DNA from 4 places in the Streptomyces sp. NPDC020299 genome. Region 4 is predicted to be linked to each of the others. Evidence: riboswitches for the same ligand, from Rfam matches in the RefSeq annotation. Region 4 holds a riboswitch; each other region holds the start of a gene.

Region 1 (2,920 bases), on a different contig from region 4:
ACTCGGGCCTGCTGACCCTGGCGCCGGGGGAGTCGTACACCACGCCCGTCTTCGCGGGCCTGTGGAGCGACGGCGGCTTCGGCGGTGCCAGCCGTGCCTGGCACGCCTATCAGCGGGCGTACGTCATCCCGGACGCCGACCGCGACCGGCCCGTGCTGTTCAACTCCTGGGAGGCGACGAACTTCGACATCTCCGAGGAGCAGCAGGCGACCCTCGCCCGGCGGGCGGCGGCGATCGGTGTCGAGCTGTTCGTGGTCGACGACGGCTGGTTCGGTGCCCGCACCAGCGACCGCGCCGGTCTCGGCGACTGGACGCCCAACCCCGACCGCTTCCCGAACGGCCTCAAGCCTCTCGCGGACCAGGTGCACGCCCTCGGCATGCAGTTCGGCATCTGGGTCGAGCCCGAGATGGTCAACCCGGACAGCGAGCTGTACCGCGCCCACCCGGACTGGGCGCAGTTCCAGCCGGGACGGAAGCGGACGGAGTTCCGCAACCAGCTCGTCCTCAACCTCGCCCGCGAGGAGGTCCGGCAGTACCTCTGGGAGCAGCTCGACGGGCTCCTGTCCAGCGCCCCGGTCGACTATGTGAAGTGGGACTTCAACCGCTGCTTCACCGACGCCGGCTGGCCCGCCGAGCCGTACCCGCAGCGCCTGTGGGTGGACCACGTCCGGGGCTTCTACGGGCTCCTCGACCGGCTGCGGGCGGCCCACCCGGGCGTCGCCTTCGAGTCCTGCTCGGGTGGTGGCGGCCGGATCGACCTCGGCGTCATGAGCCGTACGGACCAGGTGTGGACCTCCGACAACACCGACCCGCTGGACCGGCTGGCCATCCAGCACGGCTTCAGCCAGATCCATCCCGCGCGGGTCATGGCCGCCTGGGTCACCGACAGCCCGAACACCCAGCTCAACGACCGGGTCAGCTCCCTGAAGTTCCGCTTCGTGAGTGCCATGGCCGGGGTTCTCGGCGTCGGTGGCGACCTCTCGGAGTGGACGGAGGGGGAACTCGCCGAGGCCCGGGAGTGGGTGGAGCTCTACAAAAAGATCCGCCCGGTCGTGCAGCGCGGCGACCTCCATCGGCTGCGGCCGCCGGAGGGCGGGCTGAGCGCGGTGCAGTACGTCCTCGGGGGCGAGACGGTCGTCCTCGCCTGGCTCCAGGCGCAGCGGTACGGCGAGCCGGTCCCCGCGCTGCGGCTGCGCGGCCTCGACCCCACGGCGTCGTACGAATGCCGCGAAACGGGTGAAATCCACCGGGGTGCCGTTCTGCTGCACCACGGGCTGCGTACGGGTTTGCGCGGCGACTTCGATGCGGCGGTCATCCGGCTGCGACGCATCTGAGTAATCTGCCCGAATTGGGTCCTTCGTTATAACTAACCGTGAAATAGGGGGTAATGGGGGTCGAGTGGTGAGGAGGGTCATATTCGTGACCGTCCGTTGTGCGTCATGTTCACGTAATCCGCATAAGTTTCCTGGGATTTGAAGGGGTGAAGGAGAAGGGAATTCACGGAGGGTGACCGGGAATTCCCGTAACGGATCAAGCGAAACACGGACAGAGGGAACCATCTGCTTGTCCCTTCGTGTCCCGCTCGCTTACGTTCGCCACCAATCCGGACGGAACGCCGAATCCTGCCGCCGCCCGGAGCCCGGACACACTCACCCGTGCACGGCAGGAGCGGGGGACCCACCAGGTACGACTGCCTGTCCCGGTCTCCGGGACGGCTAGGGGTGAAGCCGTGCTCCGCGCGCGGCCGGGCAGCTCCAGCCCGAACCCGACAGCTCACCTCGCAGGCGCCGGAGAGGAATTCGCCATGCCCGCGAAGGGTAAGCACCGCCGTCCCAAGAACCGGCGTTTCACCCGCTCCATCGCCGTCGCCGGAACCGGCGGCGCCGCGCTGGCGCTGCCCCTCATGGGGGCCGGCGGCGCCCATGCGGCCACCGCGGCCACCGCGAAGGACTCCGTTTCCGAAAAGGCCGTCCAGGCCGTGCCGGTGGCCGAGCGGAAGGCCTCCGCAGCGCATGCGGGCGCGCACACCTACACGGTCCGGTCGGGCGACTGGCTCGCGAAGATAGCCGACGAGCACGACGTCCGCGGCGGCTGGCACCGGCTCTACGCGGACAACCGCGAGGCCGTCGGCAGCGATCCCTCGCTGATCCACCCCGGTCTGAAGCTGACCCTCGGGAAGCAGGCCGCCGGTACCGGCACGAGCACCAAGTCCTCCGCTTCCAGGAAGACTTCGTCCTCCGCGCACACGACCACGCCCTCGGCCTCGCGGTCGGCCACGCGGACCCGGCCGGCGCCCGCCGCGGCGCCGAACGCCGCCACCGGCTTCACCCTCCCGGTGTCGGGCGGCACCATCGGCACCGGCTACCACGTGCCGGGCGGCATGTGGTCCAGCGGCTACCACACGGGCGTCGACTTCGTCGTCCCGACCGGCACCTCCGTCAAGGCCGTGGGCGCGGGCACGGTCGTCTCCGCCGGCTGGGGCGGCGCCTACGGCAACCAGGTCGTGATCAGGCTCGCCGACGGCTACTACGCGCAGTACGGCCACCTCTCCTCGATCTCCGTCTCGGCCGGGCAGACCGTGGCCGCGGGCCGGCAGATAGGCCTCTCCGGCGCGACCGGCAACGTGACCGGCCCGCACCTGCACTTCGAGATCCGCACCACGCCGGACTACGGCTCGGACGTGGACCCGGTCGGCTACCTCCGCTCGCACGGCGTCGCCGTCGCCTGACGGTCCCTGGACCACCGAAGGCCGGACCCCTGATCCCCGGGTCCGGTCTTCGGTGTGCGCGGGCGTATTCCCGCCCGGCGCCCTTCGGTGCCGTGGCTTATCTCACCGTCCGTCAACCCCGTATTACGGTCGCGTAGGTCACATCGGAAGGTGAATCATGGGCCGATGTGGCAGACGATTCGAAGAGTGACA
Region 2 (2,920 bases), on a different contig from region 4:
ATCATGCGTGGACTGCGTACTTTGCCGGTGGAGTTCACACCCGTCCGGTAATCGGCTGGTGAGCTGGGCGGCGGACGGCGCCTTCACAAAAAAGTGACCAGCGTTCAACTCTGTGATCTTCACGTGATCTGCGCGGCATTAACTTGTGACAAGTGATCGTCTGCCGATACGTTCACTCGTCAGCGCGGCGCCTCACCGCAGCCGCCGCGCCGGTCACTGCTGTCTTGCGAAAGGTCTCCGCATGCTCTCCGGGAACGGTCGCCACCGACGCCCCCGTCAGGCTCCGGCTCTCCTCGTCGCGGCCGGAGTGACCGGCTCCGCCATCGCCATCCCGCTGCTCGGCGCATCCGCCGCCAACGCGGCCGACGGGACCACGTGGGACAAGGTGGCCGAGTGCGAGAGCGGCGGCTCGTGGAGCGCCGACACGGGTAACGGCTACTACGGCGGCCTCCAGATGTCCCAGGACGACTGGGACAAGTACGGCGGCCTCGACTACGCCTCCAGCCCGGACCAGGCCAGCCGCTCACAGCAGATCGCGGTCGCCGAGAAGATCCTCGACGACCAGGGCACCAAGCACTGGGCCACCTGCGCCCTGCTCTCCGGCCTCACGTCGAACTCCGCTTCGGTGGACGTCGACACGGGTGTCGGGGGGTCCGGGGCGTCCGGCTCCGACGACTCCTCCAACGCGTCGAATTCCGCGAATTCACCCGGTTCGTCTGGTTCCTCCGATTCGAAGGACTCCAAGGGGTCCAAGGACTCCAAGGCGTCCGGGGATTCGGGGTCGTCCGATTCCGGCTCCTCGTCGGACGCCTCGCCCTCGCCGAGCTCGAGTGCCGACGCCGGCTCCAAGGGTGTGGACGATTCCACCAAGCCGGACAAGTCGGCATCTTCCGGCTCCGGGAAGTCCGGGGGGAGCGACGGTTCGTCCTCGGCGTCCCCTGAGATCGCCGAATCGGACGATTCATGGCAGACCGGCGGTTCTTGGAGTCTTGTGGACACCGGAGCGAGCAGCAGCGGCCGTCATCGGGGTGACAGTGCGGACGAAAGTGTGACAAAGAGTCACACCGACAGCGCCTCCGGCCGGCACGCCGCACGCGACTACACCGTGCGCGACGGTGACACCCTCGCCTCCATCGCCGACTCCCTTGACCTCGACGGCGGATGGCGGGCGCTCTACGCCGCCAACAAGGACGCCATCGGCACCGACCCGAACAACATCACCCCCGGTCAGACCCTGGAACTCAGTGCCGAAACGGGTGCAAAGTAGCGGGAGTTGACGCCCTGTTTTGGGCTTGATGTCCGGTTTGGTGAAAGTGTGGGATGAGTCTCAGAAGCCCTGATCGTCTTTGAATTTCACCGGATCGCGTGTCTACGGTCATGACCGCTCGCCAATGCGGGCCCCGGCCGCCGCAACGCCGAATCCTGCCAGCGGCTGCCCGGGAACAGTCGTCGCGTCAAGCGCCGTAGGCAGGAGCGGGGGACCCAAGGTAAGCGCCGGGCCCGGAGGTCGAGAGACCGCCGGGGACGGCTAGGGGTGAAGCCGCGCCTCGCACGAGAACCACGCGAGGTGCGGCCGGGCAACTCAACCGGCCCGAACCCGACAGCTCACCTCGCAGGCGTCGGTGAGGGGATCGATCCATGCTGTTTTCCGGCAAGGGCAAGCACCGTCGTCCGTCCAAGGCCGTTCGCGCCATCGCTGTCGCCGGTGTCACCGGTGCCGCCGTCGCCGCCCCGCTGATGGCGGCCGGCAACGCCTCCGCTGCCACCGCCTCCGAGTGGGACGCGGTCGCCCAGTGCGAGTCCGGCGGCAACTGGTCCATCAACACCGGTAACGGCTACTACGGCGGTCTGCAGTTCTCCGCCTCCACCTGGGCCGCGTACGGCGGCACGCAGTACGCCTCCCAGGCCAACCAGGCCTCCAAGTCCCAGCAGATCTCCGTCGCCGAGAAGGTCCTCGCCGCGCAGGGCAAGGGTGCCTGGCCGGTCTGCGGCAAGGGTCTGTCCGGCGCCACCTACAGCGGTTCGAGCAGCAGCTCGTCGAGCTCCGCCGGCTCCTCGTCGAACGGCGCCGGCACCCGCTCGACCGACGAGCAGGCCGCCAACCGCTCCACGGAGCGCCAGGCCCCCGAGAAGACCGTCACCAAGAAGACCGTCACCACCCCGACCGGCAAGAAGGTCGAGAAGGGCGACGGCGAGTACAAGGTCGTCAAGGGTGACACCCTCAGCTCGATCGCCGAGAAGCACCACGTCGCCGGCGGCTGGCAGAAGCTGTTCCAGCTGAACAAGGACATCATCGACGACGCCAACGTCATCTACCCGGGCCAGCAGCTGCACCTGAAGTGACACCTGGCTGGTAGCAGAACCACAGCGCCCTCATATCGGCGGTCTCCATGATGGAGGCCCCGTGAGGGTCACGCCCCCCGTCCCCCACGGGGCTCCCCGCTCCGGCGCGTGTTCCCCCGTACGCGCCGGGGCGGGGTCTTTTCTTTTCCCCGGTCTTTTCCCCGGTTCTTCCCTTCCGGCCCTTTGTTCCGACGGGGAACAATGTGTACCGTCGCCATGTCCACGAGGCGGTCGGTCGGCTGCCGATGGCCCCGGGACGGTTAGGCTCTAGTCGCAAGGCACACCAGCCCCGCACTTTCAGCGTCACATCCAAGAAGGAGATGCTCGTGCCGTCCATCGACGTCGTCGTAGCCCGGGAAATCCTGGACTCCCGAGGCAATCCCACGGTCGAGGTCGAGGTCGGCCTCGACGACGGCAGCACGGGTCGTGCCGCCGTCCCGTCCGGCGCCTCCACGGGCGCCTTCGAGGCCATCGAGCTCCGCGACGGTGACCCCAACCGCTACCTGGGCAAGGGCGTCGAGAAGGCCGTCCTCGCCGTCATCGAGCAGATCGGCCCGGAGCTGGTCGGCTACGACGC
Region 3 (2,920 bases), on a different contig from region 4:
CAGAACGGCGGAGCCGCGTCGCCCCTTTCGGGCGGCGCGGCTCCGCTGTTTTACCGGGAATTCTGGTGGCACCATGGATGGCACCATGAATTCAGGCAGGGGAAAACAGCCCTCCGCCGAATTACTCTTCTTTGTATACGGTGCCCGTGTTAATGCCGCAGGCTCGGCATGTTTACGGCTTGTTGCGAAGTCCTCACACGTTCCGGGCGGCCGGTGCCGCCGGTGAAACGCAGCCGGTGCGCGGCCGTCGCGCGCTCGGTGTGCAGCGCCGTGATCGCCCTGGCGCGCTCGCCGTCGCCGCGCGCCACCGCGTCCACGATGGCGCCGTGCTCGGTCCAGGACTCCACCGGGTCGGCGGGCGCCTCCACCGTGTACATCCAGGTGATCTTGTGCCGCAGCTGGGTCAGTACGGAGGTCAGGGCGTGGCTGCCACAGGCCTGGGCGAGCGTCTCGTGGAACCAGCCGCCCAGGGAGCGCAGGTCGTCGCTGCTGCCCCTGCGGGCCCGCTCCTGGCCCAGCCGTACCAGGCCGCGCAGCACCTTGAGATGGGCCTCGGTGCGCCGCTGGGCGGCCCGGGCGGCGCCGAGCGGCTCCATCAGCATGCGCATCTCCAGCAGGTCCGCGGCCTCCTGCTCGGTCGGCTCGGCGACGCACGCGCCCGCGTGCCGCCGGGTCACCACGAACCCCTCGGCCTCCAGGGTGCGCAGGGCCTCGCGGACGGGGACGCGCGAGACGCCGTAGCGGCGGGCGAGGAGTTCCTCCGTGAGGCGGCCGCCGCGCTCGTGGACTCCGGCCACGATGTCGTCCCGGATCGCCGTGCATACCGAGTGCGCCGGAATACGCATGACCGACCTCCGCCTTAATCCCCGTGAAACGCCGTCGATGGGCGCCCGTTCCGTGACTCTATTGCAATGAGCGGGAATTTCCGACGGCGGGTCGGAATCCATGGATATTTTTTGGACAGCGAGGGGCGGCTGGGCGTTCGAAAACCACGAAAGCCCCGGCTCGTGGGCCGGGGCTTCGGGTGGGGGTGGGTCTTCGTCAGACGTTCACGCCGTGCTTGCGGAGGTAGGAGACGGGGTCGACGTCCGAGCCGTACTCGGGGCCGGTGCGGGCCTCGAAGTGGAGGTGCGGCCCGGTGGTGTTGCCGGTCGAGCCGGACAGGCCGATCTGCTGGCCCGGGGTGACCTTCTGGCCCACCGAGACGCCGATGGACGACAGATGGCCGTACTGGGTGTACATGCCGTCGGCCATCTTGATCACGATCTGGTTGCCGTACGCCCCGCCCCAGCCGGTGGACACCACGGTGCCGGAGCCGACCGCATGGACCGCGGTGCCGCTCGCGGCGTGGAAGTCGATGCCGGTGTGCGAGCCGGAGGACCACAGGGAGCTGCTGGCCTGGTAGCCGGTGGAGACGTAGGACCCGGTGATCGGTGCCACGAACGCGTTGAGCCGCTCGCGCTCGGCCGCGCGGGCCGCCCGCGCCTTGGCCTCGCGCGCCTTCTCCGCCTGTGCGCGGGCCTGCTCGGCGGCCTTCTTCCGCGCCGCTTCCTCGGCCGCCTTCAGATCGGCGGCCTCCTGCTGGGCGGCGGCCTGGGCGTCGATGTGCTCGGGGACCGATTCGCTGATGGTGATGACCGGGGTGAGGGCGGTCTGCTCGGGCGCCGGCGCGGGCTCGGCGGCGAGCGCCGGGGCGGCCAGGCTGCCGACGGCACCGGTGGTGGCGAGGGCGGCGACGCCCGCCGCGCGGGCGGTGGTGCGGTGCATCCGGCTGGGACGGCGGTGCTTCCCGGTGGCGCGGGTGAACGCCATGAAGTGGCTGGTCCTTTCCTTCCTTCTCGCCTACCGGGTTAGCTGACGGGTTCGGAGCAGGAAGGTCTCCTACGGGCCCCCTCGCGGTGTGCGCGGGCGTCCGATTCACCCCAAGGGACGATGGGTCCCCGGCTCCCCTGGCTCGCGCCGTACGGGGACTCGGCGATCGCTGTCCGGTGCCGCGGTTGCGGCGCACTGCCTGACGAACAGCCTGCTTGACGCTAAGGGCCGCGACTTTCAATCCTCAAACGCAACAGGGTTTTTGTAGCGCACGCCACAGGGCAGACAGGCAACCTCCGCCCCAATTCGGACATCTGGCCAGAGGCATGGGGAGCGGACCGGGGAACGGCGTGGGGCCCAGGTGACACATCGTCACCTGGGCCCCACGCGCGCGTGCCGCTGTCGCTCGGCTGTCGCTCCGGCTACTCGGCCGGCACGACGGAGACCTCGCCGATGCCGAGGGCCTCGACCGGCTCCTTGATCTGTGCCGCGTCCCCGACCAGGATCGTCACCAGACGGTCCACCGGGAAGGCGTTGACGACCGCCGCGGTGGCCTCCACGGTGCCGCTCGCGGCGAGCTGCCGGTACAGCGTCGCCTGGAAGTCGTCGGGCAGGTGCTGCTCCACCTGGTCGGCCAGCGTGCTCGCCACGGCCGCTGCCGTCTCGTACTTCAGCGGCGCCACCCCGACGAGGTTCTGCACGGCCACGTCGCGCTCGGCGTCGGTGAGCCCCTCCGCGGCGAGCGTGCGCAGCACCGCCCACAGGTCCTGGAGGGCGGGACCGGTGTTCGGGGTGTCCACGGAGCCGCTGATGGCCAGCATCGAGGCGCCGTTGCCCTCGGGGCCGGACCTGAGGACCTGACCGAACGCGCGGACGCCGTAGGTGTAGCCCTTCTCCTCGCGCAGGACGCGGTCCAGGCGGGAGGTGAGGGTGCCGCCGAGGCAGTAGGTGCCGAGCACCTGGGCCGGCCACACCCGGTCGTGCCGGTCGGCGCCCACACGGCCGATGAGCAGCTGGGTCTGGACGGCGCCGGGGCGGTCGACGATGACGACGCGTCCGGTGTCGTCGGCGGTCACCGGCGGCACCGGGCGCGGCTGCGCCGCGGAGC
Region 4 (2,920 bases):
CGGCTGCAGTGCCACGTACCGGGCGAGGCCCTCGCGCTCGGAGAAGTCGAGGGACGCCTGGAGGCGCTCGGCCGAGATGTTGGAGGCGGCGATGTAGCGCACCTTGCCCGTCCGGACGAGCTCGTCGAGCGCCCCGATGATCTCCTCGACCGGGACCTCGGTCTTGTCGAAGTGGGTGTAGTACAGGTCGATGTGGTCGGTGCCGAGCCGGCGCAGGGAGGCGTCGGCCGCGGCCTTGATGTTGCCGGCGGTCAGGCCCTGGTACTTCGGGTGCTGGCTGACCTTGGTGGCGATGACGACGTCGGAGCGGTTGCCGCGGGACCTGAGCCAGTTGCCGATGACGGTCTCCGACTCGCCGCCCTCGTTGCCCTCGACCCACGCCGAGTAGGAGTCGGCGGTGTCGACGAAGTTGCCGCCGGCGGCCGTGTAGGCGTCCAGGACGGCGAAGGACTGCGCCTCGTCGGCGGTCCAGCCGAAGACGTTGCCGCCGAGGGCGAGCGGGAAGACCGCGAGGTCGGAGCTGCCGAGTGTGCGAAGAGAGGTCATGCCTTGATCCAACAACCGCGGCGGTGGCGCGCATTCCGCATACGCCCGGCAGCCCTGACGTCGGGGGGTGTCGTCAGGGCTGCCGGGGAACGGAAGGACGTGTCAGGGGTTGAGGCCCTTGCTGTGCAGCCACGCCATCGGGTCGATGCCGGTGGCCTGCCCGCCGGGGTGGACCTCGAGGTGCACGTGCGGGCCGGTGACGTTGCCGGTGGCGCCGACACGGCCGATGACCTCACCGGTGCCGACCTTCTGGCCGACCTTCACGTTGATCGAGGACTGGTGGCAGAACCACAGCTCGGTGCCGTCGTCGAGGGTGAGGATGGTGCGGTAGCCGTAGGCGCCGGCCCAGCCCGCCTCGGTGATCGTGCCGCTGTGGATGGCCTTGATGAGCGTGCCGGTCGGCGCCGCGAAGTCGAGGCCGGTGTGGTAGCCGGAGGACCACATGGCGCCGGGCTGGCCGAAGGTGCCGGTGATCGTGTACGAGGAGGTCGGCAGCGTGTACTGCTTGGCCAGCTTGGCGAGGCGGTCGGCCTCGGCCTGCTTCTTGGCGACGGCCTCCGCCTTGTCCTTGGCGGCGGTGGCCTGGGCCGCGGCTTCCTTCTCGGCCTTGGCGGCAGCGGCGGTGGACTGCTTCTCCGCGGCGGCCACGGCTGCGGCGGTCGCCTTGTTGTCGACCTGGCTCTTCTGCTGTTCGGCCTGCGCCATGATCCGGTTGCGCAGGGCCTCGCCGGCGTCGTGGCTGTCCTGGTCGCTGTCGGCGGTGGCCACGCCGACGTGGCTCAGGCCGGCCGCGGTGGCCTTGGCACCGCCCGCGTCGTCGCCCAGCAGGGAGCCGACGGAGGGCAGGTCGGGCATGGAGATGTGGACCGGCGGCTTGCCGGTGTTGGCGCTGGCCATGCCGCCCGCGCCGACGGCGGCTATCACGCCGACGCCCAGGACGGTGGAGCTGCGGGCGAGCCCGCCGCCGCGCTGCTTGCTGACGCGGTGCCGGCCGCGTACCGGGGTGAGGGACTCCTCGGTGGGGTTCCACTCCTCCCAGGGGCCCTCGTCGGTGCGGTACTCGCCGTAGCCGAAGGTGTCGGTGCGCTGGCTCGGCACGAACGGGGCTGTGGGGGCAGGCCGGTTGGACGCCACGCGGGCGTGCTCCTTCCTTCCGTAACGCCTACCGGGTTAGCTGACGGGTTCGGAGCGGGAAGGTCTCCTACGCGCGTATACCGGTCGTGAACCCAAGTTCACGACGGTGTTCGCGTGATTCACCCCAAGTGGTGGTTCCCCGGTTCCCTTGCGGGATTCGGCATGTGCGCACGGAGCCGTCGCGGGTGACGGCTGGGACGACCGCGCTGCGTTATCGAACGTTAATAGAGCTACCGGTCAGTTTCCAAGCCGTTCGGCTTGATCATTATGGTTTTCACAGGAGACCTTTTAGGCCATGACCGGCGAAAATCGGGCGAGTTGAGTCCGGCTCGAGGTGGTCGGGGCCCGGGAAAGCACTCAGGGCCGGAATCCATGTACTGGATTCCGGCCCTGAGTCTTCAGTAGCGGGGACAGGATTTGAACCTGCGACCTCTGGGTTATGAGCCCAGCGAGCTACCGAGCTGCTCCACCCCGCGTCGTTGTGTCACCAGTGTACGTCATCCGCGGGGCTGCTCGCACACACCTTTCCGACCAGGGCTTCCGGGCTCAGCCCGGCAGGTGCCGGTTCGGTGCCTGCGCCGCCTCCTCGTACTCCGGCAGCACGACCACGTCCACGCCCCCGGCGGCCAGCAGCCCGCTCCCGTCGGCGCCGGTGACGAACGTGTCCGGCTCCCGCCAGGCCGTGACCACCCGCCGTATCCCCGTGTCGAGGATCAGCCGGGCACACGGCGCCGGCCGGGAGGCCCGCCGGGCGCACGGTTCGAGGCTGCTGTACACCGTGGCGCCGGCCAGCCGGGGGTCGCCGGACCGGATCTTGGCCAGGGCCGCCTCCTCCGCGTGGACCACGGGATCGTCCCCTTCGCGTGAGTGGCCACGCGCGAGTTCCGTACCGTCGGCGGCCACCACCACCGCCCCGACACTGAACGCCGTCCCCGAGGGCGGGCACAGCGCGGCCAGCTCGCAGGCGATCCGCAGCCAGTGACGGTCGGCCGCGACGGCCGCCGGGCCGGTGCCGGGCGCGGTCGGCTCGTAGCGCATCAGGACGACGTCCTCGATGCGGCGCGTCTCCAGCAGCCGCAGCCGCCCGGCCTGGTAGCCCCCGGGACCGAAGAGACGCGGAGCGTGCGGGTCGCCCACGAAAAGGGGGGCCAGGACGAGCTGCAGCTCGTCGGCCAGGCCCTCCCGCAGCAGCTGGGTGTGGACGGTGCCGCCGCCCTCGACCATCAGGCGGCGCACCCCG

What was found. A riboswitch is a leader RNA that binds a small molecule or an ion and turns the genes downstream of it on or off. The one in region 4 is predicted to bind cyclic di-AMP.
Region 1: another riboswitch for cyclic di-AMP. It lies ahead of ACH45E_RS27420 (LysM peptidoglycan-binding domain-containing M23 family metallopeptidase); the one in region 4 lies ahead of ACH45E_RS07900 (M23 family metallopeptidase).
Region 2: another riboswitch for cyclic di-AMP. It lies ahead of ACH45E_RS20580 (transglycosylase family protein); the one in region 4 lies ahead of ACH45E_RS07900 (M23 family metallopeptidase).
Region 3: another riboswitch for cyclic di-AMP. It lies ahead of ACH45E_RS24760 (M23 family metallopeptidase); the one in region 4 lies ahead of ACH45E_RS07900 (M23 family metallopeptidase).

The regions. Positions count from the first base shown of each region.
Region 1 is NZ_JBIRWL010000011.1:189,312-192,231, forward strand. Features, by position in the region: gene ACH45E_RS27415 (alpha-galactosidase) at 1-1,334, shown strand, start outside; cyclic di-AMP (ydaO/yuaA leader) riboswitch at 1,641-1,800, shown strand; gene ACH45E_RS27420 (LysM peptidoglycan-binding domain-containing M23 family metallopeptidase) at 1,805-2,728, shown strand.
Region 2 is NZ_JBIRWL010000007.1:344,492-347,411, forward strand. Features, by position in the region: gene ACH45E_RS20570 (cytochrome P450) at 1-51, shown strand, start outside; gene ACH45E_RS20575 (transglycosylase family protein) at 242-1,267, shown strand; cyclic di-AMP (ydaO/yuaA leader) riboswitch at 1,450-1,634, shown strand; gene ACH45E_RS20580 (transglycosylase family protein) at 1,639-2,343, shown strand; gene eno (phosphopyruvate hydratase) at 2,664-2,920, shown strand, end outside.
Region 3 is NZ_JBIRWL010000010.1:19,848-22,767, reverse strand. Features, by position in the region: gene ACH45E_RS24765 (GntR family transcriptional regulator) at 150-845, opposite strand; gene ACH45E_RS24760 (M23 family metallopeptidase) at 1,042-1,812, opposite strand; cyclic di-AMP (ydaO/yuaA leader) riboswitch at 1,826-1,987, opposite strand; gene ACH45E_RS24755 (pitrilysin family protein) at 2,235-2,920, opposite strand, start outside.
Region 4 is NZ_JBIRWL010000003.1:20,911-23,830, forward strand. Features, by position in the region: gene ACH45E_RS07895 (aldo/keto reductase) at 1-546, opposite strand, end outside; gene ACH45E_RS07900 (M23 family metallopeptidase) at 649-1,680, opposite strand; cyclic di-AMP (ydaO/yuaA leader) riboswitch at 1,691-1,853, opposite strand; tRNA gene ACH45E_RS07905 (tRNA-Met) at 2,083-2,156, opposite strand; gene ACH45E_RS07910 (dihydrofolate reductase family protein) at 2,227-2,920, opposite strand, start outside.